Regions from separate parts of the Oryzomonas sagensis genome, predicted to be linked through region 1. Evidence: riboswitches for the same ligand, from Rfam matches in the RefSeq annotation. Region 1 holds a riboswitch; each other region holds the start of a gene.
The links. A riboswitch is a leader RNA that binds a small molecule or an ion and turns the genes downstream of it on or off. The one in region 1 is predicted to bind S-adenosylmethionine.
Positions count from the first base shown of each region.

Region 2: linked by a shared signal. The riboswitch ahead of F6V30_RS07210 (trans-sulfuration enzyme family protein) and the one ahead of metX (homoserine O-acetyltransferase MetX) in region 1 are both predicted to bind S-adenosylmethionine.
Region 3: linked by a shared signal. The riboswitch ahead of F6V30_RS07330 (O-acetylhomoserine aminocarboxypropyltransferase/cysteine synthase family protein) and the one ahead of metX (homoserine O-acetyltransferase MetX) in region 1 are both predicted to bind S-adenosylmethionine.

Region 1 is NZ_VZRA01000001.1:1,017,916-1,028,003, reverse strand. Features, by position in the region: gene ttcA (tRNA 2-thiocytidine(32) synthetase TtcA) at 36-866, opposite strand; gene metX (homoserine O-acetyltransferase MetX) at 871-1,986, opposite strand; SAM riboswitch class I at 2,044-2,142, opposite strand; gene F6V30_RS04620 (hypothetical protein) at 2,410-3,390, shown strand; gene F6V30_RS04615 (DUF3147 family protein) at 3,499-3,828, opposite strand; gene cobI (precorrin-2 C(20)-methyltransferase) at 3,816-4,523, opposite strand; gene cbiE (precorrin-6y C5,15-methyltransferase (decarboxylating) subunit CbiE) at 4,523-5,746, opposite strand; gene F6V30_RS04600 (DUF3124 domain-containing protein) at 5,838-6,335, opposite strand; gene def (peptide deformylase) at 6,380-6,907, opposite strand; gene F6V30_RS04590 (shikimate kinase) at 6,929-7,453, opposite strand; gene F6V30_RS04585 (MTH1187 family thiamine-binding protein) at 7,446-7,763, opposite strand; gene F6V30_RS04580 (rhomboid family intramembrane serine protease) at 7,949-8,905, opposite strand; gene F6V30_RS04575 (Fur family transcriptional regulator) at 9,109-9,543, shown strand; gene katG (catalase/peroxidase HPI) at 9,728-10,088, shown strand, end outside.
Region 2 is NZ_VZRA01000001.1:1,555,848-1,565,935, reverse strand. Features, by position in the region: gene F6V30_RS07230 (hypothetical protein) at 1-142, shown strand, start outside; gene F6V30_RS07225 (hypothetical protein) at 183-1,700, shown strand; gene F6V30_RS07220 (cytochrome C) at 1,746-2,108, shown strand; gene F6V30_RS07215 (chemotaxis protein CheX) at 2,380-2,886, shown strand; SAM riboswitch class I at 3,026-3,132, shown strand; gene F6V30_RS07210 (trans-sulfuration enzyme family protein) at 3,198-4,334, shown strand; gene F6V30_RS07205 (trans-sulfuration enzyme family protein) at 4,345-5,481, shown strand; gene thiF (sulfur carrier protein ThiS adenylyltransferase ThiF) at 5,564-6,370, shown strand; gene mnmA (tRNA 2-thiouridine(34) synthase MnmA) at 6,370-7,470, shown strand; gene F6V30_RS07190 (hypothetical protein) at 7,518-9,083, opposite strand; gene F6V30_RS07185 (hypothetical protein) at 9,204-10,088, shown strand, end outside.
Region 3 is NZ_VZRA01000001.1:1,583,435-1,593,522, reverse strand. Features, by position in the region: gene F6V30_RS07370 (phosphatidate cytidylyltransferase) at 1-277, opposite strand, end outside; gene F6V30_RS07365 (isoprenyl transferase) at 316-1,071, opposite strand; gene frr (ribosome recycling factor) at 1,071-1,628, opposite strand; gene pyrH (UMP kinase) at 1,633-2,352, opposite strand; gene tsf (translation elongation factor Ts) at 2,463-3,113, opposite strand; gene rpsB (30S ribosomal protein S2) at 3,159-3,932, opposite strand; tRNA gene F6V30_RS07340 (tRNA-Val) at 4,178-4,252, shown strand; gene F6V30_RS07335 (hypothetical protein) at 4,373-4,672, shown strand; SAM riboswitch class I at 4,999-5,102, shown strand; gene F6V30_RS07330 (O-acetylhomoserine aminocarboxypropyltransferase/cysteine synthase family protein) at 5,180-6,424, shown strand; gene thiS (sulfur carrier protein ThiS) at 6,439-6,651, shown strand; gene F6V30_RS07320 (HesA/MoeB/ThiF family protein) at 6,654-7,463, shown strand; gene F6V30_RS07315 (M67 family metallopeptidase) at 7,599-8,021, shown strand; gene F6V30_RS07310 (4Fe-4S dicluster domain-containing protein) at 8,089-9,042, shown strand; gene F6V30_RS07305 (sulfurtransferase TusA family protein) at 9,056-9,283, shown strand; gene F6V30_RS07300 (sulfate ABC transporter substrate-binding protein) at 9,356-10,088, shown strand, end outside.

The DNA of each region.
Region 1 (10,088 bases):
GGTACGTGGCGTGGCTGGACCTGCGGAAGGATGTTTCAGCCCTGCTGCCCATCCGTGCCGCCAGGCGGGACGGACGTGCACGGGGCGGGGGGCGCTACCTGCAAGCGCCGATCAAGAAGGTGGCGGGGGTGTACGTTTGAAATCGCCTTCAACAGGCTGTTCTTAACGTGGGGGATATCCTTTTCCACCTCTTTCAGAAGCCGTTTCATCCGCTTGCGTTGCAGGTCGGCGGTGCCGCAGACCGGGCAGCAGCAGCAGACCACCGGCAGGGCGGCTTCGCGGGAAAAACGGATGATATCCTCTTCGGGCAGATACACCAGCGGCCTGATCACCACAGTCTCGCCGTTGTCCGCCAGCATGGAGGCGGCCATGGACTTGAGCGAGCCGACAAAGAACTGGTTCAAGAGCAGGGTCTCGATGAAATCGTCCTGGTGGTGTCCCAATGCCAGCTTGTTGCAGCCCAACTCCTGGGCCGCCGTATAGAGGGCGCCGCGCTTGAAGCGTGCGCAGATCGAACAGTAGGAGGAACCGGGGCGGCGCTTCTCCTGGATCAGGGTGAAGTGCTCGGTGGGCACCATGCGGTAGGTGAACCCGTTCTCCCGCAGGAACCGCTCGATGACGTCCGTGCGGTAACCGGGATACCCGGAATCGATGTTGACCGCCACGATCTCGAATGAAACGGGCGCGCGCCGCCGCAACTCCTCCAACAACAGCAGCAGGGTATAGGAATCCTTCCCCCCCGACACCGCCACGGCAATACGGTCCCCCTCCTCGATCAGGCCGAAGTCGGCAACGGCCCGGCCGACCCCATGCCGCAACCTTCTGAGAAGCCCCTTGTTTTTGAATTCGTCAAGCGCCGGCATCATAGCGTCACAATCCCCCGCTTTGTTCCACACGGGAGAAGAAGTCCCGCACCAGGGGGGTAAAGGTTTCGTGTTCCAGCAGGAAGGCGTCGTGGCCGTACGCGGAGGTGATCAGGTGATACTCCACCGGCTTCCCGAGGCCGCGCAGGCACTCAACCATCTCCTCGGTCTGGTAGGGGGGATAGAGCCAGTCGGAGGTAAAGGCGAAGAACTGCACCGGTGCAGCGACCGGGGCAAAGGCCTCGGCCAGCGATTCACACCCCAGGGCCACGTCATAAAGATCCAGCGCCTTGGCCAAGTACAGGAAGGAGTTGGCATCGAAGCGGTCCACGAAGTTGTAGCCGTTGTAATTCAGGTAGCGCTCCACCTCGAACTGGCCGAAAAAGTCGAACTGGCCGTCCTTGGCCGAGAAACGCCGGCCGAATTTCGTGTTCATGGATTCGTCCGACAGGAACGTGATATGGCCGATGCCCCGGGCCAGGGCCAAACCGTCCTTGGGGTTGTGCTTGTACTCCCCCTTGCGCCAGGTAGGGTCGTTGAAGATGGCCCAGCGGGCCACGGCGTTGAGGGAGATGGCCTGGGGGGACGGGCGCGGCGTCGTCGCCAGCACAATGGCCGAGGCGACGCTCCCGGGATGCTGGGTGGCCCACTCCAGGGCCTGCATCCCCCCCATGCTCCCCCCCATGACGCAGAAGAGCTTTTCGATGCCCAGGGCATCGATCAGCAGCTTTTGGGCGCGCACCATGTCGCGTACGGTGATGACCGGAAAGGCGAGGTTGTAACGTTTGCCGGTTTTGGGGTTAATGGATGTGGGGCCGGTGGAGCCGTGGCACGAACCGATGACGTTGGAGCATATTACAAAATAGCGGTCGGTGTCCAGCAGGCGCCCCGGCCCGACGATGGCGTCCCACCAGCCCGGTTTGGCGTCTTCTTCCCGGTGTTTGCCCGCCAGGTGGGCGTCACCGGTCCAGGCGTGTTCCACCAGGATGGCGTTGGAACGGGATGCGTTGAGGCGGCCGTAGGTTTCATACACAAGCGTGATCGGGGCAAGGAGGCGCCCGCTGTCCAGCCTGATGCCGGACTCGAAGGTTCTGGATTGTGCCGTGACGATGCCGACGGACATGAAAAAGCCCCTTCACGCGGTATGAGAAGGGGCTGAAACGCGACGTTTACAGCACACCCCTCATCTTTGCCTTTCGGCAGGAATTAGCACCTGACGCCTCATTGGCCGGTTGCTGTGGCTTCGCAGGGCCTTTCCCTCCACCACTCTCGATAAGCAGGTCTATCGAACAAGAATAGTGGAAGAACATGAACATTGTCAACCAAATATGCTGCCGCAGTAACCAGCGTGCCGCCCGCCCTGCGACGCGTGGAGGGAGGAGCGTGGCGGGGTGCGACGGCCCCGTATCCGGCAGATGATGGCGAGACGGGAAAAACCCGGCCCGAGGCGGCTCCCCACGGTGTCAAATTAGCTGGAAAAGGGGCGGGGCATCTGATATAAAACATGCCGAAATCATGAAGGATCAAGCACGTCCGAGGAGGAAATATGAAACGCCTGTTCTTGTTGCCGTTTTTGGCGGTGATGTTCGGTTGCGCCCAGAATCATTTCAATGTCCCTGCGGAACATTTTGCTGCACAGGTCAAGGTCCTCGGCGTGGCGCCCATCATCGTCGATGTGAACTCCGAGATCAAACACCCCGAGAAAGAGCAACTCGTCGCCCTGCTTGGCGACATGAACCGCAAGTATGAGCAGCAACTCGTGCGCAAGCTCAAAGCGACCGGCAACTTCTACACCGTGGCGCTCCTGGACGGCGACCCGCAGCGCATCTTCGCCAATCTCTTCTTCCGCAGCGAAAAACGGGACGACGCCACCATCCGGTATAACAAATACTTTTGGAAAACCGACGAATTGCGGGACTACCTCAAGAAAAACAATCTGGATGCGGTCATGCTGTTGGTAGTCAGCGGCCTCACCCAGAACGAAAAGGTGTACTCCAACACCCTGCTGGCGTCCCAGACCAGCGACTATAACTACCTCATTCTGACTGCCCAGATACTTGACGGCGACGGCACCATCCTCTGGGAGTACCCCAACTTCCGCGGGCGGATACTGTCATACTCGCCCCTGATCAATCTCCAGTATCCCGATTTCAGCGAGGCGGAAGCCAACTTTGCAAGCCAAGCCGACCTGAAGTTCAAAACCATCGACGGCATCAGGCGAACGCTGGACCAGCGGCAAAAGGACCTCCTGCTGCGGGAGACCCAGGAATCGGAGGTCTACGGCAAGCAGTTCGGGGATATCGTCTCGCTGCTGAAGTATGATGCCGACGACGAGAAGAAAGGCACCATACCGGCCAGCAAGCCGGTGCCCCGCCCGGCGGAACAGCCGAAGCCGGTCGAACAGCCCGCCCCACCCGCAGCGGCAAGCCAGCCTGCCGCCGTGCCGTCCGTGGCTCCGGCCGCACCTGCTGTTCCTGTCGCGCCGGCCACCGACGAGATCGTCCCCGCCAAGGGGAGCACGCTGTAACGGCCAGTCCTGCCGGACGTCCCCGGTTAGGGGGTCCTGCCCAGAAAACAACGACGCCTTTCCGGTACTCTTCGGAAAGGCGTCGTTGTTTATGACGTTATACGCTTCTCAGCGCAAGAGCCATTGGTGCAGGAGCGCCCCTCCCAGCCACAGGACGCCCCCCATGCCCAGCGCCGCCGGCAGCCCCATCCCCTTCCGCAGACAGAGGTATGCCGCCGCAAAAAAGACGCACGTGGGCAGCAACCCCCACAATACCCCTTTGAGATAGCCGTCGATGAGCGCTCCGTCTCCCGGCCGATCCGTGGCCAGCCACACCAGGACGATCAGGCTGATGAGCGGCATGGCGGCGATCAGCCCCCCCAGGGACGGGACGCGCCTGCCCAGCAGTACGCAGGCGATGATGAGGAGGTTGGCGGCGGCAAGCTTCAGCAGGAACATCTGATGATCATCAGCGACAGGTAATCGGGCGCATGGGCGGCGATCTCGGCAAAATCGGTCAGGACCTTCTGGCGGTCGCTCCCGACCCGTTCCACAAAAACGGTACTCCGTTCGCGGCCCGTCTGCCGGATAAGCTCCAGGATATCCCCGAAGACCGGCTTGACCTTGAGCAGCACGACCGTTTCGAACCGCGCCAAGGCAAAGGCGATCTTCTCCACGCCGGCGGTGGCGGGGATGACCACCATCTTCTCATCGGCCTCCACCAGCGGTATGCCGGCCGCGGCCGCAGAGGCGTTGACACTGGAGATGCCGGGGACGATCTCGATGGGGATATGGGGGCAGATCTCCCGCAGGATACGCTGCAGATAGATAAAGGTGGAATAGAACAGCGGGTCGCCGATGGTCACGAAGGCCACATCCTTGCCGTCCTCGGCCCGGACGGCGATCAGGGCGGCCGCCTCCTGCCAGGCGTGCAGCAGGCGGGCCTTGTCCGAGGTCATGGGAAACTGGTGGACGATGACCTCCTGGCGGCTTTCATCCAGAAATCCGCGGATCGTCGCCAGGGCGACGCTGGCCTCTGAAGGATTGGATACCGGCGCAAGGATCGTATCCGCCTGGCGCAGGACGCGCTCGGCCTTGCGGGTCAGCAACTCGGGATCGCCGGGGCCGACACCGACGGCAAAGATCGTGGCCATTATTCGTTCCCCTTGCGGGCGGTGATCACGTAGACCGGATTCTGGGCCTCGAACATCTTGTACTCGGTCAGGTTGCGGGTCTTGGCGATATTGACGCAGGCCGCCTCGGTCGTAAAGCCGTGGTCTTCCAGAAACTCGATCGACTTGGTCAGGGTATCCAGGGTCACGGCGTTCAGCACCACCACCCCCTCCGGTTTGAGGCGGCTGTCCACCGTAATGATGATCTCCTCCAAGTGTCCCCCCGAGCCGCCGATGAAGACCCGGTCCGGGTCCGGCAGTTCGTCCAAGGCGTCCGGCGCCTCCCCTTCCACCAGCTTCACGTTGCGGGTCGTGAACTTTTTCAGGTTTTCCCGGATAAAGGCCAGACACTGGGCGTTCTGCTCCACGGCAAAGATACGGCCATTGGGCATCAGGTTGGACGCCTCGATGGAGACGGAACCGCTGCCGGCCCCCACGTCCCACAGCACCAGGTCGTCCTGCAGCTGGAGCTTGGCCAGGGTGACGGCCCGCACCTCCTGCTTGGTGATCAGCTTCTTCGAGGTCTGGAACTCCTCATCGTCGATGCCGATCAGGGGGTAGTGGGTGAGATTCGGCGCGTAGGTCCGGATCAGAATCAGGATATTGAGGCCGGAAGGCTGCAACGGCAACTCCAGCAGGCCGCGCACCGAGGTCTTGGTGAACTTCTCTCCCGGCAGCCCCAGGTCTTCGCAGAGCCACGCCTCGTACCCCTCGGCGCCCCGTTCGATCAGTTCGGCCGCAATGGCGGCCGGGGTATTGTTCTTGTCGGTCAGCACGCACGCCTTTTCAGCGGCCACGATCTTGTCCACCGCCGGTTGCAGGCCGCGGCCATGCACCGACACGAAGATGGAGTCGTCCCACGGTTCCTTGATGCGGGCAAAGGCGTACTGCATGCTGGTGACATTGGGGAATATCTCGATGCGCTCCTTGGCCAGGTTGCGCAGCAGGAACCGGGAGACGCCGAAGAAGGTGGGATCGCCCGAAGCCAGTATGGCCACGCGCTTTTCGGTCTTTTTCAGAAAATCCAGGAGGTCGGAAAGCTCGCCAAAGAGCATCTTTTCGCCGGCGAAATCGGGAAAGCAATCCAGGTGCCGCTGGTGGCCGATCATCACCTCGGATTTGGCGATGATCTCCAGCGCCTTGGAGCCGAACCCCTCCCAGCCCGTGATGCCCGCCCCCACCAGATAGATCTTCTGCTGTGTCATTGCCTGCGTCCCCCGCATGGGATTCAAACCTGCTTGTGGGCAGGGACTATAGCATCCCGGCCGGTAAAAATCATCTCTTTACTGCCCGCCGTCAGCGCGTGTTCTCTTTAATCACCTGCCCCGGACTGACAAAGGAGATCCCCTGCCCGGATTTGGCGCCGATCATGACGCACTCCACGATGGGCGCGTTGATGGCCGTGCGGGCGTCCCAGCGGACGACGAAACTGGCCCCGAATCCGCCGGCCGTATCCTGCTCTCCCAGGTAGACATACGTGGAGCCCAGCGGCGGCAGCGTCAGCGGCTTGGCGAGGTGCGAGCGGAGCAATTTGCCGCCGGTGTCGTAGTAGTCTATGGCGGTGACCCTCATCGGGTGGTGCAGGTCCACATTCCGGATGCTCAGCATGGTCGCCAGACTGAAAGGCAGCGCTTTCGGCCCGCTGAAGACATTGGAATAGACCGGCACGTACACGGCCTGTCCCTTTGAAAGCCGGTATTCGCCCGCACTGGGGGCGGCCGAGGCTGGGCTGTGGCCGAAGATGGCCAGGAGGAGGGCCAGCCCTGCCAGCGCGATACGTGGGTGGTGTTTCATGTCATGCTCCTCAATTTGGACTGGAATTCGACGGCACCTCCGCTTCAGGCCGAGACGAGCCGCAGGTACTCCCGTTCGCTGATCAGATCACGGTTGCTTGCGACCCGGTCGAGGAAGACCATGCCGCTGATGTGATCGTGTTCATGCTGGAAGACGCGGGCGATGAAGCCGGACAACTCCTCCTCGCACACCCCGCCCCCGCGGGACAGGTAGCGCACGCCGATGCGCAGGCTGCGCGGCACCAGGCCGCGGATGCCGGGCACGCTGAGGCACCCCTCCCACCCCTGTTCGATCTCATCGGATCGCCAAAGGATCTCCGGATTGAGCATGGCGGTGGGTGCCATTACCGGGGCCTGAGGGTAGCGGGGATTGGGATGGGAAGCCACGATGAACAGGCGCAGCGGCTCGAAGACCTGTGGGGCGGCGATGCCGACGCCATTGGCCTCGGCCATGGTCGCCAGCATGTCGTCGATCAGGGTCTGGATAAGCGGATCGGCCGGGTTGCCGACACAGGCGGTTTCCTGGCGGAGAACCGGCTGGCCCAGTTGGGCGATCTGGCGAAGAATCGGCATGACAATATCTCCTTTTTCCTCCTAGCCCGCCACGTGCAGCGTGCCGAGGATCTCGGTGCAGACCAGGTCGTGCCCAAGCCCGCGGCAGTCGATCACCACATCGGCGCACGCCAGGTAGAGCCTGCGGCGTTCTTCGAAGAGTTCGGCAAAGCTCTGATCCGGGTGTTTCGCGATCCCTCGCCTCCCCAGGTCCAGAGCCCGCGACTCCAGGGTAGCCAGGTCAACATCCAGGAAAACGACAACCCCGTTCTCGGCCAGGTGCGCCATGGCGGGCCGGCTATAGACCGCGCTCCCGCCCGTGGCGATGACGTGCCCCCGGCACTCCAGGCCGAGCAGGATGCGTTCCTCGATCTCCCGCAGGGCCAGATACCCCTGGGAGTCGATGATGCTCTGGAGTGAGCGGCGCTCGCAACTCTGGATAAGGACGTCGGTGTCGATGAAACCCAGCGAGGCCAGCTTGGCGAGGATCACGCCGACCGTGCTTTTGCCCGCCCCCGGCATGCCGATCAGCACGATATTGGCGGCATCGCCCCGCCGGTCAGACACCTTCAACCGCTCCTCCCAGCTTACCCTGCACACTCTTCACCTTGTCTTCCATGGTCTGGATACGATCCGTGCGCGTCCCGACCCTCATGGTCGTGGAGATCCGGGGGGCGCCCATGCCATGCACGACCTCGTGGCACCGTTTGACCGCCGCGAACACCGCATCCCACTCGCCTTCGATATTCGTCCCGTTCGCATGCAGCACCCCCTTCAAGCCCGCCTGGGAAATGACCTTCTCACAGGCCGCCACATACGGCGATAACGATACGCCCACGCCGATCGGTATGATACACAGATCCACAATCACGTTCATGGAGAACCTCCCTCCCCGCCACGCACGGGTATCCTGTCGAACCGCGCCCATTCAAAATCCGTCCGCACCCGGTATTTTTGCTTATTATAGCATTTGTTTCAGGATTGCCATATTCTTGTTTGCCATTTTAGTCCCAGGCGAGCCGCTTGCAGCCTGCCAGACGGAGCGGCGAACAATTCTCCGCATTACTCCCCGAACGCCAGCGCCGCCCACCAGGCGGCAATGACCACGACAGCGCTGAGCAGCGCCAGCAGGACGTTCATCAGGCGGCCGGGGCGGCCGTACCTTCCCAGCAGATATTCCGTCAGCAGGCCGAGACAGGTCCCGAACAGAAAACCGAACAGGTGCGCCCCCAGATCGGTGTTTTTCCCCTCTGTGCCGAGCAGGGCCAACAGGGCCAGGGCCGACGCCACGGGGAGCGGCCAGCGCCGTTGCAACTGCTGCCGGTACCGCACCAGGCTGAGCGCCGCCAGAATGCCCACAGCGCCGAATACCGCGGTGGAGGCCCCCACCGAACTATGGCCGGGTGCCTGAACGTAGGCATTGGCAAGGTTACCGAGAACGCCGGCCCCCAGGAGCAGGCTCCAGGCCAGGCCGGAGCCGAGTTCACGACAGAGGAAGAGGACAAAGATGCCGCCGATGGCCAGGTTGCTGACCAGGTGCAGGCTGTCGGCGTGCAGCGTCAGGGCGGTCACGAGCCGCCACCACTGCCCCCCCCTGATCTCGGCGGCCTGGGCAGTGCCGAGCGCAGCCCAGTCCGGTTGGGAAAAGGTGAGCAGCATGCCTTCAAGCTGAGTCAGGTTGTGGAAGGTTGCCAGGAGCACCAGAATGGAGAGGGTGGCCAGGGTATTTTCGGCCAGGGGGCGGGCGGGAGGGGCCGCCGGTGGCCAGTCGCGGTTTTTCTCCTCAAAGAGGCGCAGCTCTTCCCGGGCCCGCTCCAGATGGCTGACCGGCACCAACAGGCATAAGCCGCCCCCGCTGCGTTCGAGACGGCACGGCACGGAGCGGGCATCCAGGACCAGCGCCCAGAGCTGGACCCGCCCCGTGGCAGGAGGCATGATCGCCGACGACGCGACCGGCCCGGGAGTGACCTCCGACCATTCTTCCTCGTATGACTCGCGTATTTCGCCCGTGTGCTCCATGGAGTAACTATAACCACCCCTGCCACACTTTACCAGGGTACCGCTTAAAATTGCGCCGACCGCGCCGCCTCCCTGCGAGGGTGACGGTGATTTATCGACAGCGGCATGCACGTACCGCCCGCGTGTTGCTTGACACGCCCGCAGCAGATAGTTATTATTCTTACATAGTAATAGTAACTCCAACAAGGATCAGAGGACGGACCATGGACGCTTTGCAGAAGCAGGTACAACAGTTCGGGGAGGCCTGCCGGGAAGCAGGCCTTAAGCTCACCCATCAGCGCCTGGAGATCTTCAGCGAACTGGTCCGGTCACCCGACCACCCCTCTGCGGAAGCGCTGCACCAGCGGTTGCGCAAAAAGATCCCCACCTTGTCGCTGGATACGGTGTACCGGACACTGGCAACCTTCGCACGACATGGTATGATTACCAAGGTGGAAACCGTCGAGAGCCAGGGGCGCTTCGAGGTGACGCTCGCTCCCCACCATCACCTGATCTGCAGCAGATGCAACACGATCATGGACTTCCAATGGCCGTCCATGGACGAGACGCCGCTGCCGGAAACGGTCAAAGAGTGGGGCAGGATCGACAACCGGAGCGTGGTGGCCTACGGGATCTGTAAAAACTGTCTGGGCGGATAACTGCCCCGGTGGCTGGTGTTTTTTTTGACACAACTATAGTAATTTTTACTATCTAATAATTATGCTTAAAAACTTTCCATGCACCGGTAATTTGAGGCGGTGCCGGTTACCTACGCGGGCCCCGGGAGAGCCAGCCGGTTCGCACGGCAGGGCAGGCATAATCTACCATGAAAGGAGAGCAGCGATGACTAAAGAGAGCAAGTGCCCGGTAACGGGCAGAGTTGACAGGCCCACTGCCGGCAGCGGCCCCTCGAACCGGGACTGGTGGCCGAACCAGTTGAACCTGAAGATCCTTCATCAGCATTCTCCCCAGGGCAACCCGATGGGCGAAGGGTTCAGCTATGCCGAGGAATTCGGCAAACTCGACCTTGAGGCGGTGAAGAAGGACCTCTCCGCGCTCATGACCGACTCGCAGGAGTGGTGGCCGGCCGATTACGGCCACTACGGACCGCTCTTCATCAGGATGGCGTGGCACAGCGCAGGCACCTACCGCACCGGCGACGGCCGCGGGGGCGCGGGGTCCGGCGGCCAACGCTTTGCGCCCC
Region 2 (10,088 bases), 540 kb from region 1:
GGCCATCCACACGGCCACCATGCCGACATTGCCGCTTACCGGCAGCGGATTAACCTACTCGGGCCCCTACAATACCGAGCAGGCCTTGAACTTCCTCTGCAAAAACTACGACAGTAGTTCAGGGATGTGCTACCGCTGGTAACGATCTGAATTTAATCAAATTACAGGAGGAAGACACCACCATGACAAGAAAGCCGGCTTTGATTCTGTGCCTTATAGGATCTTGTCTTGTCCAACTGATTGTGGTTGCCTCATCCCACGCCATCCCTGCATTCAGCCGCGCCTACAAGGTCGAATGCAGCACCTGCCATACCATCTACCCCGAATTGAACGAGTACGGCGAGGCGTTCCTTAAAAACTCGTACGTCTACTTCGGCAAGGGGCAGAAGGCGGCCAAGGCCAAGGAAGCCCCCCCCACCCCCAAGGCGACAGCCAAGCCGGCTGGCGGAACCATGGAGGTGAAGGGTGAGGGTGACGCCGACAAGTTGAGCAAATTGAAGGGAGGGGCACTGGGGGCCCCAGAGGCGTCCGCACCCGCGCCGGCCCAGGAAGCGGCTGCTACTGCGCCTGACACCGCTCCCGGAGGCGAGGCCAAGCCCGAAGGGCTTCTCCTGGCGGCCATCCCCGAACTGCTGCCCATATCCTTCACCGCCTCGATACATGCGACCTACGACCACAACGCCGTCAACGAGCTCGATCTCTCGACGCGTGCCCTCAAACTGAACGCCGGCGGCAATTTCCGGGAAAAGGCCGCCTTTTTCGCCACCTATGTGGCCTACAGCGAAGGTCTCAGGGACAACAATACTACGACAAGTGCCCCCCTGCGCAATAACGGCACCGACATCAACGAACTGTTCGTTATCTGGCGCCACGCCTTCGATACCCCCATCAACTTCAAGGTGGGACGCATGCAGCCGAAACTCGGGCTCTGGAAGTCCAACAACAAGCTCTCCACGACCAATTCCTTCGCCCCCTACGCCTACACGGTCGGCGTTTCGGAATTCAAGCTCGAACAGCCCCAGGACGCACTGGAGGCCAACGCCGTGCTTGCCAACCGCTTCTTCGTCGCCGCCGGGGTGGTGAACCGCAAGGATCAAAACACCAAGGAAGGCTACGGCCACATCTCCTACAAGTTCGGCGGGGCGGATTACCTGGCCAACGAACCGGAGGTGGATCTGGCCAAGGAGGAGAGCATCTTCGACTTCCTGACGGTCACCGTTGGGGCCTACGGCTACTACGGCAAGAACGGCACCCCGAACACCCCAACAGGCGTATCCCCCCCCATCCAGAACAGCTATTACCGCGCAGGAGCGGACCTGGACATCCTCTACAAGCTCTTCAGGCTCAGGGTGGCCGGTGTGCTGGGCAAGGACGACAATGCTTACCTGAACCTGTCAAGTACCCCAATCGAACTGAAATCCTACGTGGCCGCCGTTGAAGGCGAGTATACCTTTCTCCAGAACCTCATCGGTGCCCTGCGGTTCGAATACCAGGATGACGGGCGCGGCCTGGTGCGCCGTTTTATCCCGACCCTCGCCTACGCCCCCCTTCAAAACGTGAAGATAGCCCTTGAGTACAAACACGAAATTGTAACTTCTTACCGGTTTCCTTCTAACGGATCATCAATAAAAAGGCCGGATGATACTGCCCAAGACATAACCAACAAGATCGGCACCCTCGGGGTGACGTTCAGTTTCTGATTTTTGCTCTACTAGCCGCCATAATCTCGTCTGAAGGAGTCTCACATGCGGAAGCTCATCATACTGGTCACGCTCTTCACGCTTGTCATTGCCGCGGTTGCCGACGCACGCATCAGGGTAAAGGGACGCGGGGACAGAATGAATTTCGATCCCGACAGCATCCCGGCCAACTACAGGGCATCGTTCGATCTCATGTCGCGGAAATGCGTCAAGTGCCACACCATGGAACGGACCGTCATTGCCGTGCAGACCGGGAGGGCTCCCATCACCGGCCAGCCCTTTGACCGGCAGGCGGTAAAAGCCTATGGCATCAAGATGCTGCGGAAACCCAATTCCAACATGAACAAACAAGAGATCAGGGAGGTTGTCATACTGTTGAATTACCTGCTTGACGAGAACGCGAGGTAGGGGTATAGGTCACCGTGGCGTTTGGCCCGCTGCTGTCCATCTGTTCCACACAGCCTCGCCCCTCCCGGTGCGAGGCTGTTTTTATATTATAATCGTCTTATTTTCTCTTGAAATTTCCATCCCGATTATGCAGAGTAGGCCTCTGCACCGATACCATCGGACTGGACGGAAAAACCAATCGCACGTGTGGGCATAGTGGTCGTTTGACGGAAGGGGGGAAGCGGTGCGCCTTCCGTCACGCGCAATCGGCCCCGCGACAAAGGGGCGTGCAATGCCGCTGAAAAATGACCTCCTGGACGCTCTTCACACGAGCGAAGACGAACTGCTCAAACACCTCATCCGTGATGTGGAAGAGGTGTTCTGCACCATGGTGGGCATGGAAAACCTGCTGCACCTCCCGCTCCAGGTGGCACCGGAGACACATTTCAAGGACTGCATTACGGCAATGGTCGGGTTTGCCGGTGTGTATAACGGCCTGGTGAGCCTGCATGCCCCCCAGAAGCTGGCGCTCGCCTTTACCTCAAGCATGCTCGGCATGGAAGTCACCGAGCTGAACGACGATGTCCGCGATGCCCTGGGCGAGATCTCCAACATGATTGCCGGTTCCTTCAAGCAGCATATCTCACCGGGCGGCGCCGATATCAAGCTGTCAACTCCTTCGCTGGTCAGCGGCGACGATTACTATGTCAATGCCGGCAACAATCTCGACACCCTCACCCTCCGGTTCGCAACCGACGAGGATTGGTTCATGGTGGCGATCGTGCTCGAAAAGGAATGAGCACGGGAGGGCCGCCGGACCGGCAATGATAACCACCCGTCCCACTGCGCTCCGGGCCCCTCCCGCTAAAATATTATTGACAAGATTGGTGGCATATCGTAGGCTCAACCCACAATAATTCACACAAAAATACATAAATTTCTTATCGAGAGCGACCGAGGGACTGGCCCAACGACGTCGCGGCAACCAACCTGCAAGGGTAAGGTGCCAATTCCAGCGAAACCGCACGGTTTCGGGAGATAAGGAAGAGATGCCCTAGAGGAATCCTCTTCCACACCCCGGAAGGGGATTTTTATTTTGGGAGGTAGAAGATGAATATCAGTACGCAGGCGGTTCAGATCGGTCTGGAATGGGATACCCGGACCGGCGCGGTTTCGGTGCCCATTTATCAGACCGCCACGTTCAGGCATCCGGGGCTCGGCCAGAGCACCGGCTATGATTACAGCCGCTCGGGCAACCCCACCCGTCAGTCCCTGGAAGACGGCATGGCCCGCCTCGATAACGGGGCACGCGCCTTTGCCTATTCCTCCGGCATGGCCGCCATCGCCAACCTGCTGTTGCTGTTTCGTTCGGGGGACCACCTGGTCGTTACCGAGGACCTGTACGGCGGCACCTGTCGCCTGTTCGACAAGGTGTTCAACCAGTTCGGGCTGACCTTCAGCTATGTCGACACGAGCGACGTGGAGGCGGTGCGGGCAGCGCTCACGCCCCGGACCAGGGCGGTATTCGCCGAATCGCTCACCAACCCCCTGCTGAAGTTCGCCGACATCCCCGCCCTGTCCACCCTCTGCCGTGACCGCGGTCTGCTCCTCATCGTGGACAACACCTTTCTCACCCCGTACCTCCTGCGCCCCCTGGACCTGGGGGCCGACGTCGCCGTCTACAGCGCGTCCAAATACCTGGCCGGCCACAACGACGCCATCGCCGGGCTGGTGGCGGTCAAGGACGCCGAACTGGCCGAGCGGGTCTCCTACCACCAGAACGCCGCCGGCGCGGTGCTGGGGCCCCAGGACTCCTGGCTGGTGATGCGCGGCATAAAGACCCTGGGGGTCCGCCTGGACCGGCAACAGGAAAATGCCGCAAAAATCGCCGGCTGGCTGAAAAAGCACCCGGCCATCGCCAAGGTCTATTACCCGGGGCTCGAAGACCATCCCGGCCATGCCCTGGTAAAGCGCGATTCCCGCGGCTTCGGCGCCATGATCGCCTTTGAGGTCGCAACCCACGCCCTGGTGGAACAGGTGCTCCTGAAAACGCGCCTGATCTCCTTTGCGGAGAGCCTGGGCGGGGTGGAAAGCCTGATCACCTTTCCCGAGGTGCAGACCCACGCCGACATACCGCTTGAACTCCGGGCGCGGCTCGGCATCAACAACACCCTGCTGCGTCTGTCGGTCGGCATCGAGGACGGCGGCGACCTGATCGAAGATTTGAACCAAGCCCTGGAAGCGTAAGGAGACGACCATGAAGTTTGCAACCCAACTCATTCACGGCGGCCAGACCGCCGATCCCCTGACCGGCGCGCTGGGCGTGCCCATCTACCAGACCTCCACCTATCGCCAGCAATCGGTGGATCACTTCGGGAAATACGACTACGCCCGTTCCGACAACCCCACCCGCGAGGCGTTGGAGACGGCCATCGCCGGGTTGGAAAAGGGGAGCCGGGCCTTTGCCTTTGCCTCCGGCATGGCGGCCATTTCCTCCACCCTGTTGATCTTCTCTCCCGGCGATCATCTGGTGGTGTGCGAGGATGTCTACGGCGGCGCCTACCGGGTGCTGACCAGCATCTTCCAGCGCCTCGGCATCAGTTCGACCTTCGTTGACGCCACCAGCCTTGAGGCCATCGAGGCCGCCATCAGGCCGGAAACCAAGGGCATCTACCTGGAGAGCCCCTCCAATCCGCTGCTCAAGGTCACCGACCTGCGCGGGGTCGTGGCGCTGGCCCGCCCACGGGGCATCATCACCCTGGTGGACAATACCTTCATGACCCCTTACCTGCAACGCCCCCTGGAACTGGGGTGCGATATCGTCCTGCACAGCGGCACCAAGTTCCTGAACGGCCACAGCGACGTCATCTGCGGTTTCGCCGTTGTCAGCGACCCGGAACTGGGCAATCGTATCCGCTTCATCCAGAATGCCTTCGGCGCCATCCTGGGCCCCCAGGATTCTTTTTTGACCCTGCGGGGGCTCAAGACGCTCAAAGTCAGGATGGACCAGAGCCAGCGGAGCGCGGAAAAGATCGCGGTCTGGCTCCAAAGCCAAAAGTCAGTCCTCAAGGTGCATTACCCCGGACTCGCCGACCATCCCGGCCATGCCGTCAATGCCGCCCAGGCAGACGGCCCCGGCGCCGTCCTCTCCTTCGAGCTCGAAACCTACGCGTTAACCAAGGAACTCTTGGAGAAAGCGCAGTTTTCCGCCTTTGCCGTCAGCCTGGGGGGGGTGGAAAGCATCATCTCCTACCCGGCAAAGATGTCCCACGCGGCCGTTCCCAAGGCGGAACGGGAAAAGAAGGGGATCAAGGACACCCTGGTGCGCCTCTCGGTCGGGCTGGAGGATGTTGACGACCTGATTGCCGACCTCCAGCAGGTCATTGGCCGTTAGATAATAGTCTTTGGGGATTAAACATCCGGCAGCGCCGGAAGGCCCCGGCGATACTACTCTACAGACGAAAAGCAGTTTGCCCATGCGCATACGGATAAACGAGACAGCAACGGAAATCGGCCCGGGGGCGACCCTGGGGTCGCTGGCCGCGCAATGGAAACCGGGCGCAGACGTGCTGATCCACAACGGTTTTCCGGCTCCGGCCGAAACAGCGCTCCGGGATGGCGACGAGGTCTACCTGATCAAACGGGGGGAGCGGCCGTCGGAAGACGAACTGCAACGGCTGATGGCCGCCCGCCACACCCCGGGCGTGCATGCCCGGCTGCAGGCGGCCACGGTCGGCATCGCCGGCGTCGGCGGGCTCGGTTCGGCGGTAGCCGTGGCCCTGGCGCGAACAGGCGTCGGCAGGATCGTGATCGCGGATTTCGACGTGGTGGAGCCGTCCAACCTCAACCGGCAGCAGTATTTCGTCGACCAACTGGGCCACCCCAAGGTGGCTGCCCTGGCCGACAACCTGGCCCGCATCAACCCCTACATCACGGTGGAACCGCACCACGTCATGCTGACCCCCGCAAACATCCCTGCGGTCTTCGCCTCGTGCGCCGTTGTGGTCGAGGCCTTTGACCGGGCCGACATGAAAGCCATGCTGGTGGAGACGCTCCTCTCCCGGATGCCGGAGGTCGTGGTCGTAGCCGCATCGGGGCTGGCGGGGTATGGCCCCAACAACGCCATTGTCACCCAGCGGGCAGCCTCCCGCCTGTACCTCGTGGGGGACGGCGAGTCGGAAGCCCGGACCGGGTGCGGCCTGATGGCCCCGCGGGTCGGCATCGCAGCCGGCCATCAAGCCAATCAGGTGGTGCGCATCATTCTCGGAGAGGAGGGGACCTGATGGCCTCCGAAAAGAAACCGGTTGTCGCCGTCGCCATGAGCGGCGGGGTGGACTCATCGGTCACCGCCGCCCTGCTGAAGCGTCAGGGTTTCGAGGTGATCGGCATTACCATGCGGCTCTTCGCACCGCGCGGCACGGGCAGCGGCTCGGCCGCCCACGATGCCGCGGCCGTGGCCCGGCAGCTGGGAATCCCCCACCATGTGATCGGCCTTGAAACGGATTTCCGCCGCCTGATCATCCAGGACTTCATCGATGAGTACCGTTGCGGCCGCACCCCCAATCCCTGCGTGCGCTGCAACCGCTACGTCAAGTTCGGCCTGCTGCTGGAACAGGCGCGCGCCGTGGGGGCGGACCTTCTGGCCACCGGCCACTACGTCAGGAACACCGTCGATAGCGCGGGCCTCCGCCACCTGCGGCAAGCACGCTGCATCGGCAAGGATCAGTCCTATTTCCTCTACACGCTCTCCCAGGAGCAGCTGGCTCAGGTGCTCTTCCCGCTGGGGGAGATGGCGAGCAAGGATGAGGTGCGCCGCCTGGCCCGTGAGTTTGCCCTGCCGGTGGCCGACAAGGGTGACAGCCAGGAGGTGTGTTTCATCCCCGACGATGATTACGTGGCGTTCCTGGAAGAACGCGGTGGCCTGGCGGGAACGCCGGGGGACATCGTGCATGTGGGAGGGCAGGTTGTCGGCCGCCACCGCGGGACGCACCGGTATACCATTGGCCAGCGCAAGGGACTGGGGGTCGCCTGGACCAGGCCGCTGTACGTAACGGCCATCGATACCGACCGCAATGTCGTGGTGGTGGGGGAGGAAGAGTATTTGGCAGCTGCCGGCCTGCGTGCCGCAGAGGTGGGCTGGATCGTCCCCCCGGATGGGGAGGAGTTCCAGACGGCCTGCAAAATCCGCTACCGCCATCACCCGGTTGCGTGCCGGGTCAGGCTGCTGCCGGAAGGCAGATGCGAGGTACGCTTCGATGAACCGCAGCGGGCGGTTACGCCGGGCCAGTCGGTGGTTTTTTACCGGGGTGACGAGGTGCTGGGAGGCGGGAAAATCGCAGGGGCGACTGGAGCGTCTGCCCCTTGTGCGGAAGAAACGGTTTGACAGCCGGGCAGGGAAGGCGTCCCTCGGACGGGTGATCAGGTTCGGCGTCACCCCTGGGGCGACGCGCCGATCTTATCCCAGGTGGGATTCTCATCGGGCTTGCGGATTTTGAACTCCAGGTAGTGCGCAGCCATCTTGAGTTTTTCCGTTGTCGTCTCCGATTTTGAGAAAACCTCCAGCCCTTCCAGGACCCGCTGTGCGGCAGGCTGACTGGAAAACCCCTCCCCCTCGGCCAAACTTCGAATGTGGCCGAGAACGGCCTTTTGCTCCTCCACGGTATCGAACCTCTCGGGACCGGTAAGAAAAAGGATATACCGGGCCATGTTCCGCAGGTCCTCCACCAGCCGTTTCTCGTTGAGCAGCGACTCCATCACCGTCGCGATGCTCCCCTTCTCGGCGTAGTTGAGATTCTTGTTTTCGGCGTACGAGGTGAGATAATCGAGGGCCGCGGTTCGATTCCGGGTGTCCTGCAGCTTGAAGATCAGTATATTGGCGGCCAGCAGTTTGAGTGCGTCGTTCTCTCCCGGGAGCAGGAAACAGTGGAGCATAAGGGCAATCTTCTCCCGTGCGGCCTCGCTAAGCGTTTCCGTATCCAGCTTCGCCCTGATCTGTTCCAACAGGTCATGTTTGTCGGCATATTCGCCATAGATGATCTTGATGATGAGCCCGTGGACCTCGGCCTCATCGCTCACATCCCATAACTCTTCGACCGCTGCGATGATGCGGCGGCAAATTCCCTTGAGTTTTTCTTCCTTGGGCACTTCATCGTTGTTCCAGTAGTCCGGATAGATATCCATGACCGTGTCGGCTTCTTCGGGGTTCCGCGCCTTTTCCAAGACAAATTTGAAATAGTTGAGCATCTTGAGTTGGAACGTTTTGCCGCCATCGTTCAAGGGGCGCAGCAGGTCCTCGAGAAAGGTGATATTCAGACCCGAAGCGCCGCTGCACAGGTAGCGATACACCCCTTCCGCCTTTTCGATCTGCTTCTCGATATACTTCTGCCGCAGGGTCGCACCGAGGTTGGTGGACTGCACCTTCTTGAAAAAAACGCTCAGCAGGTTGGAGGCGTGATGTTTGATGTTATAATCTGCATCATCGGAAAGAACGATGTCCAGGCAGGCGTCAAAGATCTTAACCTGCTCGCGCTCGTCTTGCGACGAATCGATATAGGCTTCCAAAATGGCAATTATTTCAGCCATATGGGTCCTATTCCTACTGTTGAGCAGGGTCATGAAGGTATCCCGCAGGCTGCTGGAATCGATAATGCCGAACAGGAACCGTATCGCCGCATTGCGATGGGCTCCCCCCTTGGTATCCACCGTCTTGAGCAGCTTGAGGATACTTTCGGCCGGATCGGAAACCCAACCGGGGAGCAGGTCCTCCAGCAGTATCTCGGCCTTCCTCCGGACCCGGGCATCCAGATCATAGACGAAATATTTGGCGATCTCGATCTTGAAGTCATGGTTGCCGTTCGAAGCGGCAATGATCTCGAAAGCGGTGGCCTTGTCCTTGGCGGACAGTTTGGCGATGTCCTTTTTTGCCTTGGATGCATCGTTGATTTTTATGTAAAAACTGACTATGTCTTTAACCGACACTTCGGCATCAAAGGCCATGACGGATCACCTTCCACAAAGATTTGAAGAATTATATACTTATCGCCATCCGAGTGCAACCACCAGATTGGCGGCCCCATGGGGCGGCCAACGATTGTATCCGGGCCGAAAGGAACCCGCATGAAGATCATACTGTCTGTCATCATCCTGCTGTTGATAGTCGTTGCAGAGGCCGGCGCGGCCACCAGAAGCGTCACCTTTTTCTCCGACGGCGCCGTCGTGGACCTGACAGGCGTCGCCGCCAGGGGCGTCGTCGAGATCCCCCTGCCGCCCGGTACGCGGGAAGATACCGTGCGGATCAGGCCGGAGAGGGGCACCAGCATTCAACGCGTCGATATGTTGCCGCTCCGCCGGGACACCAGGGGCGAAAAGGAGTTCGCTTCCCTGATCGAGCAGAGGAGCCGCCTGGAAGATCGACTGGGTGCGCTGGCGACGCGGGAGGAGATCTTCAAATCCGCCGCCAAGTCCCAAAGCGGCAAAGCCCCCCGCAAGACCAAATCAAACCCGGACCCGATGCAGTCGATCCGCCAGGGGACCGACTTTGCCATCACCCAACTGGAAGCGGTTTATGCGGCCCGACGCAGGACGGAGCAGGAAATCCGGCGCATCGACGCCCGTATCGCCACCGCGCGGAGAGCGGGAGCCGGGGAGGAGCGGGTGGCACGGGTGATCGTTGCGCCGAGGAATGGGCGGGTCACGGCACGCTTCGCCATTGGCAAAGCCGGCTGGACGCCCTGCTACGACATTCGCAGTAACGGCGGGGGAAGCGCCCGGGTCACACTCTACGGTCAGGTGCCCGGGTTCTTCGCCGGCTACCAGACCCGCGTATCCCCCACATCCCTGGCAGGCGCTGCCGCGGAACGATCCAGCGTTCTCCCGGCAGCGGGACAACGCGCCCGATTGGCGGAATATCGGATGGCCACCGAAGAGGAATATTTCGGCAACGGGCCGCTGCCATCGTTTGCCTTCACGCTGAAAAACGCAACCGGGGTCGATCTGCCGGCG
Region 3 (10,088 bases), 570 kb from region 1:
CCAGCATGGCATAGGCGATCTCCCGCGCGGCATCGGCCACCTCCCGGATACGGAAGAGGAACAGGAGGGCAAAGCCCAAAAACAGGAGCGCGACCCCTGCGAGGAGATGGCGATCATTGCCGAAAAAGGGGATGAAAATGAAGAGCGTTCCGCAGACGGCTGCCGGCCACACCTCGACGGTCCTGGCCGGGAGGGCCATGCGGTAGAATTCATGGATGCCGATGAAGACGAAGATGGCCAGCAGGCAGGCGAATAACAGCGGGCCGCCCTTGAGAATGGTCAGGATCAGGACCGGCAGGAGGATAAGCGCTGAGATCAGGCGTTTAATAAGGAACCCCTATTCAGTAGTTGGTCGCTGGTTTTGCCGAAACGCCGTTCACGGGATTGGAAGTCGGCCAGAGCCTTGTGGAACTCGTTGATGGTGAAATCGGGCCAGTAGGTTTCGGTAAAATACAGCTCGGTGTAGGCCAGTTGCCACAGCAGGAAGTTGCTGATGCGCATTTCGCCGCTGGTGCGGATCAGGAAGTCGGGGTCGGGCAGCCCCCCGGTATCGAGATAACCGGAGAAGAGCTCCATCGTGATGTCGTCCGGTTTGATTTTCCCGGCCGCCACGTCCCGGGCCAGCCGGTTCGCCGCCATGCTGATCTCCTGGCGGCCGCCATAGGAAAGCGCCAGGGTCAGCACCATGCCGGTATTGCCGGACGTCTCGCGAATGGCGTCTTCCAGGGTCGCATTGACATCATCGGGCAGATCGCCGCGGTTGCCGATGACATTGTAGCGGATGTTCTTGCGCATCATGCGCGCCGTTTCCTGGCGGATATACTTCTTGAGCAGCGCCATCAGCGCCTTGACCTCCATTGCGGGACGGGACCAGTTTTCCGAGGAAAAGGCGAAAAGAGTCAGGTACTTTATCCCAAGAAGGGACGCCTGCTCCACCACCATCTTGATGGTCTCGGCCCCGCGCTGGTGGCCTACGATGCGCTTGAGCATGCGCTGCTGGGCCCAACGCCCGTTGCCGTCCATGATGATGGCAAGATGCGTGGGCAGCTTGTCCGGTTCGAGCGGCTCCATCAGACTTCCATGACCTCTTTTTCCTTATGGGCCACGGCCTCGTCTATCTTGGTCTCGAAGTTCTTGGTAATGTCCTGAACATCCTTTTCATACTTCTTCAATTCATCTTCCGTGACCGCCTTGTCCTTCTCCAACTTCTTCAGTTTATCCATCGCGTCGCGGCGGATGTTGCGCAGGGCGACCTTGTCCTCTTCGGCCTTTTTCCTGAGATCCTTGACGATCTCCTTGCGGCGTTCCTCGGTCAGCGGCGGCAGGTTGAGGCGTATGATCTTGCCGTCATTGGAGGGCGTCAAGCCGATGTTGGCGTTGAGGATCGCCTTTTCGATGGGGCCGATCATCTTGGCCTCCCACGGGGAGATGGTAATGGTGCGCGGCTCCGGCACCGCCAGGGTTGCCACCTGGCTAATGGCGGAAGGATTGCCGTAATACTCCACCTTGACCGCATCGAGAATGCCGGTGCTGGCGCGGCCGGTCCTGATCTTCTGGAATTCTACCTTGAGAACGCTGACGGTCTTTTCCATATGGGACTTCATGTCGTCGATCACGGCCTTTGGCATAGTTCTATTCTCCTTGTACGATTGTTCCGATTTCTTCGCCGCAGATGACCTTCGTGATGTTCCCCTCGGTGGTCAGATCGAATACGATAATCGGCAGGTTGTTGTCCATACAGAGCGAGGTCGCGGTGGCGTCCATAACCTGCAGCCCCATCTTGAGCACTTCGAGATAGGTAAGCTTCGGCAGTTTGACCGCCGTGGCGTCCTTCTTCGGGTCGGCCGAGTAGACACCGTCCACCTTGGTTCCCTTGAGGATCACCTGGGCGTTGATCTCCATGGCCCGCAGGCTGGCCGCGGTATCAGTGGTGAAGTACGGGTTGCCGGTGCCGGCGCCGAAGATCACCACCCGTCCCTTTTCAAGGTGCCGTATGGCCCGCCGGCGGATATACGGTTCCGCCACCTCCTGCATGGCGATGGCCGACTGGACGCGGGTGGAAACCCCCACCTTCTCCAGGGCGTCCTGCATGGCCAGGGAGTTGATCACGGTGGCCAGCATGCCCATGTAGTCGGCGCTGGCACGGTCCATCCCCTTGGATGAGGCGGCCAGGCCGCGAAATATATTGCCGCCGCCGATCACGAGCGCCAGTTGGACCCCCGAGTCCACGACCTCTTTGATCTCCCGGGCGATGGTGCTGATGGTCAGCGGATCGATGCCATATCCCTGGTCGCCGGCAAGCGATTCGCCGGACAGCTTCAAGAGCACTCTGGAAAATGACGGCCTGTTCATGGTCTGCTCCCGTCTTGATGTGATGTAAGTATGAAGTCGTCAGATTTGAAATGATACCAAGGCGGCGAGTAAAAAAAAAGCCGGCCATGGCGGCCGGCTTCGGCGTCTGATTACATGCCGGCCGCTGCTGCCACTTCGGCAGCAAAGTCCGATTCCTTCTTTTCCAACCCCTCGCCCAGGACATACTTGGTAAAGCGGCGAATGGACATATTCTCGCCGATCTTGGCGATGGTTTCATTGAGGTACTGCTCTATGGTTTTATCCGTATCCTTGACGTAAGCCTGCTCCAGGAGACAGACATCGGCGTAGAATTTGTTGACCTGCCCCTCGATGATCTTCTCGATGATGTTTTCCGGCTTCCCGGTTTCACGGGCCTTGGCGCGATAGATTTCCTTTTCGCGCTCCAGAACGTCGGCAGGCACTTCCTCGCGGCGCACGCAGGTGGGCGAGGCGGCGGCGATATGCATGGCGATGTCCTTCACGAAGACCTGGAAGTTTTCATTCTTGGCAACGAAGTCGGTTTCACAGTTGATCTCGACCATGACGCCGATCTTGCCGCCGGCGTGGATATAACAACCGACAGCACCTTCAGTGGCGGCTCTGCCGGCCTTCTTGGCGGCAGCGGCCAGCCCCTTTTTGCGCAGGTAATCCACGGCTTTTTCGAAATCACCGGTACTTTCTTCAAGGGCCTTCTTGCAATCGAGCATGCCGGCCCCGGTCGATTTTCTCAGTTCGTTGATCTGTGCAGCAGTAACAGCCATCATATCCTCCTTCCCCGTACCAGGGGATCAATGTATAATGAGTGCCTATTCGGCAGTCTCGCCGGCGACTTCTTCCACCGCCTCGGCAGCGGCGAATTCCTCGGTCCCTTCGCTGTCGGCCTGAAGAGCGGCGTTGCGGGCCTGGGCACCTTCGATGGAAGCATCGGCGATTTTGGAGCTCAGCAGACGAATGGCGCGGATGGCGTCGTCGTTGCCGGGGATAACGTGATCGATGGGATCGGGGTCGCAGTTGGTGTCGACGATGGCAACAACGGGGATGCCCAGTTTGTTGGCTTCCTGCACGGCGATCTCTTCGTTCTTGGGGTCAATGACGAACATCAGGCCGGGAAGTTTGTTCATCCCTTTGATGCCGCCCAGGATCTTCTGGAGTTTTTCCCGTTCCTTATCGAACTGGAGAGACTCCTTCTTGGTGTAGGCGTCGACGGTGCCGTCCTCGAACATGGCGTCGAGCCGTTTGAGACGGTCGATGCTCTGCTTGACGGTGGCGAAGTTCGTCAGCATGCCGCCCAGCCAGCGCTGGTTGACGTAAAACATGCCGCAACGGGTCGCTTCTTCGGCCACCGAGTCCTGAGCCTGTTTCTTGGTGCCGACGAACAACACGGTGTTGCCGTTTTCGACCGATTCCTTGACGAAATTGTAAGCGGATTTGAAATAACGGACGGTCTTCTGCAGGTCGATGATGTAGATCCCGTTACGGGCCCCAAAGATATAGGGTTTCATCTTGGGGTTCCAACGCTTGGTCTGGTGGCCGAAATGGACGCCGGCCTCCAGCAGTTCCTTCATGCTGATACTTGACATGTTCTTCTCCTTTGGTTTTTCCTCCGCCCCGTTGAATCCCTGCAAGCCACAAGGGACACCGCCGGTTCATTACCCGAGGCGTGCGAATTGAAATCGGAATTTTATAGCATGATAGCCACGGGATGACAAGCAAAATCACCTCCGGGTACGTGCGCCTTTCTTCCCGGCCTTCCATGACGCCACGCAATTTTTGATCAGAGGGGCTTGACAGAAACCGCGGGCTCTGTTATTCAATTGAAACATTCGGGCGCTTAGCTCAGCGGGAGAGCACTGCCTTCACACGGCAGGGGTCACTGGTTCAATCCCAGTAGCGCCCACCAATGAAAACCATAAATGGCTGTCCAACTTGGGCAGCCATTTTTCGTCCGGGCCAAACAAAAAATCCGTTCACTTTTTGCTGCTGTCATTGCTTGTTGTTCAAAATTTGGGGAATAAAGCGGATGAAAAAGTGCATTTTGTTCTTGCTGATCGGTCTTGCGGCCATGGCGGGGTGCAGCAGGCCGGAGTCCGAAATATACGGCACATGGAAGGCCGAGGGCTTCGATTTCGTTGCCGAATTTTCCAATGACCACACCGGCACTTCCACCAGCGCCATGGGAAAGACCCCCTTCACCTGGATGGTTCAGAATGACGGCAGGATCAAGATCATCGACCAATTCAAAAAGGACATTTTTCTAAAATTCCGCGAGGATTCCCTGAAAATCGATGGCAGCAACCTCACCCTGACCAAAATCAAATAACCCACACTACGCACTAGCCGCGTTGAACAGGCAACCAAAGGCCGAGGGGACCATCCCCCCGGCCTTTGGTTTTTTCAAGCATTCGCTCAAGCGCCTTGCACCCCGCAGCACATCCCCCTGACGGCGGCGTATTTATCACTAAAATACGTTACAATTTTACCGAGTGATGGCTATTAGTTATTAGCCAAAAAACCATTGCAACGCCCCTCATGGAAAAATTTTCCCACAAATACATCACCAATATGCTAAATATATCCTAGAAATTTATTGACAAAATATATGTAGTTTGTAACTATTGCCTTCAAGACAATCGAATAACAACTCAGACCTTATTGAGAGTGGTGGAGGGAAAGGCCCGACGAAACCACAGCAACCGGCCCCATCCAGGGCGTCAGGTGCTAATTCCTGCCGGTACCGGCAAAGATGAGGTGGAGGTTGCGAAACCCATCCTTCGTGACACCCATCCCATCTGACATCAGATGGGATTTTTTTATGGAGACACATCACATGGAAACACCACTACGTTTTGATTCGCTGCTCGTGCATGGCGGCCTGGAACCGGGACCTGCGGGCGCCACCTCGGTCCCCATCGTTCAATCCAGCGCCTTTGCCTACGAAACAGCCGATGCCCTGGAGGATGTCTTTCGCGGCCGGGCGGCCGGACAGGTCTATACCCGCCTGGGCAACCCGACCACCGAGGCCCTGGAACGGCGTCTGGCACTGCTGGAGGGGGGCGGCACGGCCATAGCGACCGCTTCGGGCATGGCGGCCATCACCACCGCGGTCACGACCATCGTCCGGGCCGGCGACGAGATTCTGGCATCCTCCTCCCTGTTCGGCGGCACCTTTTCCCTGTTCCGCGATACCCTCGCCAACTTCGGCATCACGGCCCGCTTCGTCGATCCCCTGGACCTGGAATCGGTCCGGGCCGCCATCAACGACCGAACCCGGCTCCTGTTCGTCGAGACCGTGGGCAACCCCAAACTGGATGTGCCCGACCTCCCCAGGCTGGCCGAGATCGCCCACCAGGCGGGACTCCCCCTGATCGTGGACGCCACCGTCACCACCCCCTATCTTGCCGACGGCGCCAAACTGGGGGCGGATATCGTGATCCATTCCACCAGCAAGTACATCAACGGCAGCGGCACCTCCATCGGCGGCGTCATCATCGACCGCGGCGTCTTCAACTGGAACACCGCCCGTTTCCCCCATTTCGAACCCTTTCACAAAAAATACCGGCAATTTGCCTTCACCGCCCGCGCCCGCAAGCTGGTGCACAAAGACGTGGGGGCCTGCGCCGCGCCGTTCAACTCCTTCCTGCTGACCGAGGGCATCCAGACCCTGGCCCTGAGGATGGAGCGGCACTGCAGCAATGCCCTGGCCCTGGCGCGCTTCCTCGCACAACACCCCAAGGTGGCGTGGGTCAACTACCCCGGCCTGGAGGACGCCCCCGGCCACGGGGTCGCCACCCGCCTGTACGGCGGCCGCTACGGCGGGCTGTTGACCTTCGGCACCGGCTCCAAGGAAACGGCCTTCCGCGTCATCAACGCCCTGCGCATGGCTAAAAACCTGGCCAACATCGGCGACGCCAAGACCCTGGTGATCCACCCGGCCAGCACCATCTGCGCCGATTACCCCCCGGAGGACAAGGCACTCATGGGGGTGTGCGAAGACCTGGTCCGGGTATCGGTCGGCATCGAGGCCCCCCAGGACATCATCGACGATTTCACTCAGGCGTTGGACGCCATCTGATACGGAGAACTGCCATGAACATAACTATCAACGGAAAAGAAACCACCCTCGCAGAAAACCCGGCCCGCACCGTAGAATCCCTGCTGGAGGAACTGGATGTGGCACAGCGCCAGTACGTTACCGTGGAACTGAGGGGCGAGATCCTGGAACGGGACGCCTTCGGGAACACGCCGGTACAAGACGGCGACGCCCTGGAATTCCTCTACTTCATGGGCGGAGGACACTGACCATGCTGACCGACGAGCAGATCGAACGCTATTCCCGCCACATCATGCTGAAAGAGGTGGGGGGCAAAGGGCAGCAGCGGCTCTTCGACGGCCGCGTGCTGATCATCGGCGCCGGCGGCCTGGGGGCGCCCATCGCCCTTTACCTGGCAGCGGCAGGAATAGGCACCCTCGGTATCGCCGATGCGGACGACGTGGACCTGTCCAACCTGCAACGCCAGGTGATCCACTTCACCCCCGACGTGGGTAAGCCCAAGGTGGAATCGGCCCGGGAGAAGATGGAGGCCATCAACCCCGCCGTGCGGGTCAGAACCTATAAGGAATGGGTCAACGCGGCCAATATCGCGGACATCATCCGCGACTACGACTTTGTCATCGACGGCACCGACAACTTCGCCGCCAAGTTCCTGATCAACGATGCCTGCGTACTGGCCGGCATCCCCTACTCCCATGGCGGCATCCTGCAGTTCGACGGCCAGACCATGACCGTGCGGCCGGGGGAATCGGCCTGCTACCGCTGCATCTTTCCCGAGCCGCCCCCCAAGGACGCCATCCCCACCTGCTCCCAGGCCGGGGTGATCGGCGTGCTGCCCGGCGTCCTGGGCACCATCCAGGCCACCGAGGCGATCAAATTCCTGCTGGGCAAGGGTGAACTGCTGACCAACCGCCTCCTCACCTACAACGCCCTGCGCATGAAGTTCCGGGAGATTCCGCTCAAACGCAACCCGGCCTGCCCGCTCTGCGGCGAACACCCGACCATCACCGAGGCAAAGGACGAACTGGACGCCCTGACGGTGTGCGATTTAAAAAATTAGCTAGTGCAAAAAATCGTTCTCTCACTCGCTCACAGAGACATAGAGAAAAGATTTGTGATTCTATAATTTGAATTCCTCTGTGTGCTCTGTGAGAGACCGTTTTTGATCGCTTTTCTTAACTTGCGAGGTTTGAACATGCTGAAAATCCCTGCTTCAGTCTACGACGACCTGATCGCCCATGCCCGCGAGGGATTCCCCCTGGAAGTGTGCGGGATTCTCGGCGGGACGGACGATACCGTATCTGTGATCTACCGCATGACCAACTCCGACGCCAGCAACGAGCATTTCATGATGGAGCCGCGGGAGCAGTTCAGCGTGGTGAAGGATCTGCGGGCCAAGGGGCTCTCCATGCTGGCCGTGTACCACTCCCACCCCGAGACGCCGGCCCGTCCGTCCCAGGAGGATATCAAGCTGGCCCTCACGCCGCTGGTTTCCTACGTCATCATCTCGTTGGCCGATCCCACGGACCCTGCCGTGAAATCCTATAAGATTCACGACGGAAACGTAGAGCCTGAGCCGATCGAAACGATTAAATACCAAATCGGTAATAAAGCATAAAAATATTCTTGACAATGTCTATGTATTTAATATAGGTTTAAAGCATACTTTTTCAGGAGTGAAACCAATGTCAAAGGCACAGCAGCCTGCAAAGATAGATTTGAGCAATCTTAAATCCGGCGGGTTCATCAAGGAGCGGGGCAAAGACCTGTTCACCGTGCGCCTGCGCGTTCCCGGCGGCAGGATGTCGGTACCCCGCCTGAAAAAGATTGCGGAAGTGGCGGAAAAATACGGCGGCGAATTTGTCCATCTTTCCGTGCGGCAATCCATCGAGCTGATCAATATCAACTTCAAGGATTTCGACGTGGTGGTGGAGGAGTTGGGCGAGGCGACCCAGAAGGTTGCCTCCTGCGGGGCGCGGGTGCGCGTTCCGGTGGCCTGCGGCGGTTGCGAGTACAACCCCAACGGCCTGGTGGACACCCAGAAGTCGGCCCTGGAGGTGGATGAGAAGCTGTTCGGCACCGCCACCGGCCACCACAAGTTTAAGGTTGCCTTTGCCGGTTGCCCCTTCGACTGCCCCAAGTCGGCCACCAACGACGTCGGCTTCCAGGGCGCGATCTACCCGCAACTGGACAAGGACGCCTGCATCAGCTGCGGCCTGTGCGCCAAGAACTGCGTCCCCAAGGCGATCACCATGGGCGAGGACAACAAGCCGGTTTTCGACGCCGAGCGCTGCATCTGGTGCGGCGACTGCGTCAAGGTCTGCCCCACCAGCGCCTGGAGCGAGAAACGCCGCGGCTACACCGTGCGCATCGGCGGCAAGTGGGGGCGCAATCCCCTGGTCGGCACGCTGTTCGCTACCTTCCTCCCCGAAGAGCGGGTGGTGGATTTCATTTCGACCGTGTTGGAGTGGTACAAGGAAAAAGCCGAAGCCCTAGGCCGCATCAGGCTGGGGGATGTGATCATCAAGGAAGGCCCCCAGGCCCTGCTCGACCATCTGCGGCAGCAGTTCCCCGACAACACGGTTACGGCAACCATACCGCCCCAGGTCATCGAGACCCAGGTGGGAATACGATCATGAAAGGAGCATGCTCATGCAGGTGATCGATCTGCGGGGCGTCGGTTGTCCCACGAACTTCGTCAAGGCCAAGCTGGCCCTGGAGGATATAGCGGCCGGAGAAACGGCCCAGATCCTCCTGGATGACGGGGAGCCGGTCAAGAATGTTCCCCGCAGCCTCAAGGCCGAGGGGCACAAGTTGCTGGGACTGCGGCAAACGGCTGAAGGCCACTATGTCCTGGAGTTGGAAAAGGTTGAGGATTAACGTCTCATCAGCGCATTATTTTGGAGTTTATTTCTATAAACTCTATAGACAAAAATAGGAGGTAACACGATCATGCACCCACGAAAGCTCGTCACCATCATCGCCGTACTGTCGTTAGCCCTTGCAACAGCTTTGCCGGCATTTTCCGCGCCGGGCGTCACCCTGCAGAACGTTTCCTACGACCCGACCCGGGAGTTGTACCAGGATTTCAACAACGCCTTTGCCAGATACTGGCACAAAAAAAGCGGCCAGAACGTCACCGTCAAACAGTCCCACGGCGGCTCCGGCAAACAGGCCCGTTCGGTCATCGACGGCCTTGATGCCGATGTGGTCACCCTGGCCCTGGCCTACGACATCGACGCCATCCAGGAAAAAGGGCTGATCAAGCCCGGCTGGCAGAAACGCCTGCCCCACAACAGCTCTCCCTACACCTCGACCATCGTCTTTCTGGTGCGCAAGGGCAATCCCAAACACATCAGGGACTGGAGCGACCTCATCAAGCCCGGCATCTCGGTCATAACCCCCAACCCCAAGACCTCCGGCGGCGCCCGCTGGAATTATCTGGCAGCCTGGGGCTACGCCCTGCACCAGAAAGGTGGCAACGAGGCCAAGGCGAGGGAATTCGTCACCAAACTCTTCAAGAACGTGCCGGTGCTTGACTCCGGCGCCCGCGGCGCCACCAACACCTTCGTGCAGCGCGGCCTGGGCGATGTACTCCTGGCTTGGGAAAACGAGGCATTCCTGGCCATCAACGAGTTGGGGCCGGACAAATTCGATGTTGTAACCCCGCCCGAGAGTATCCTGG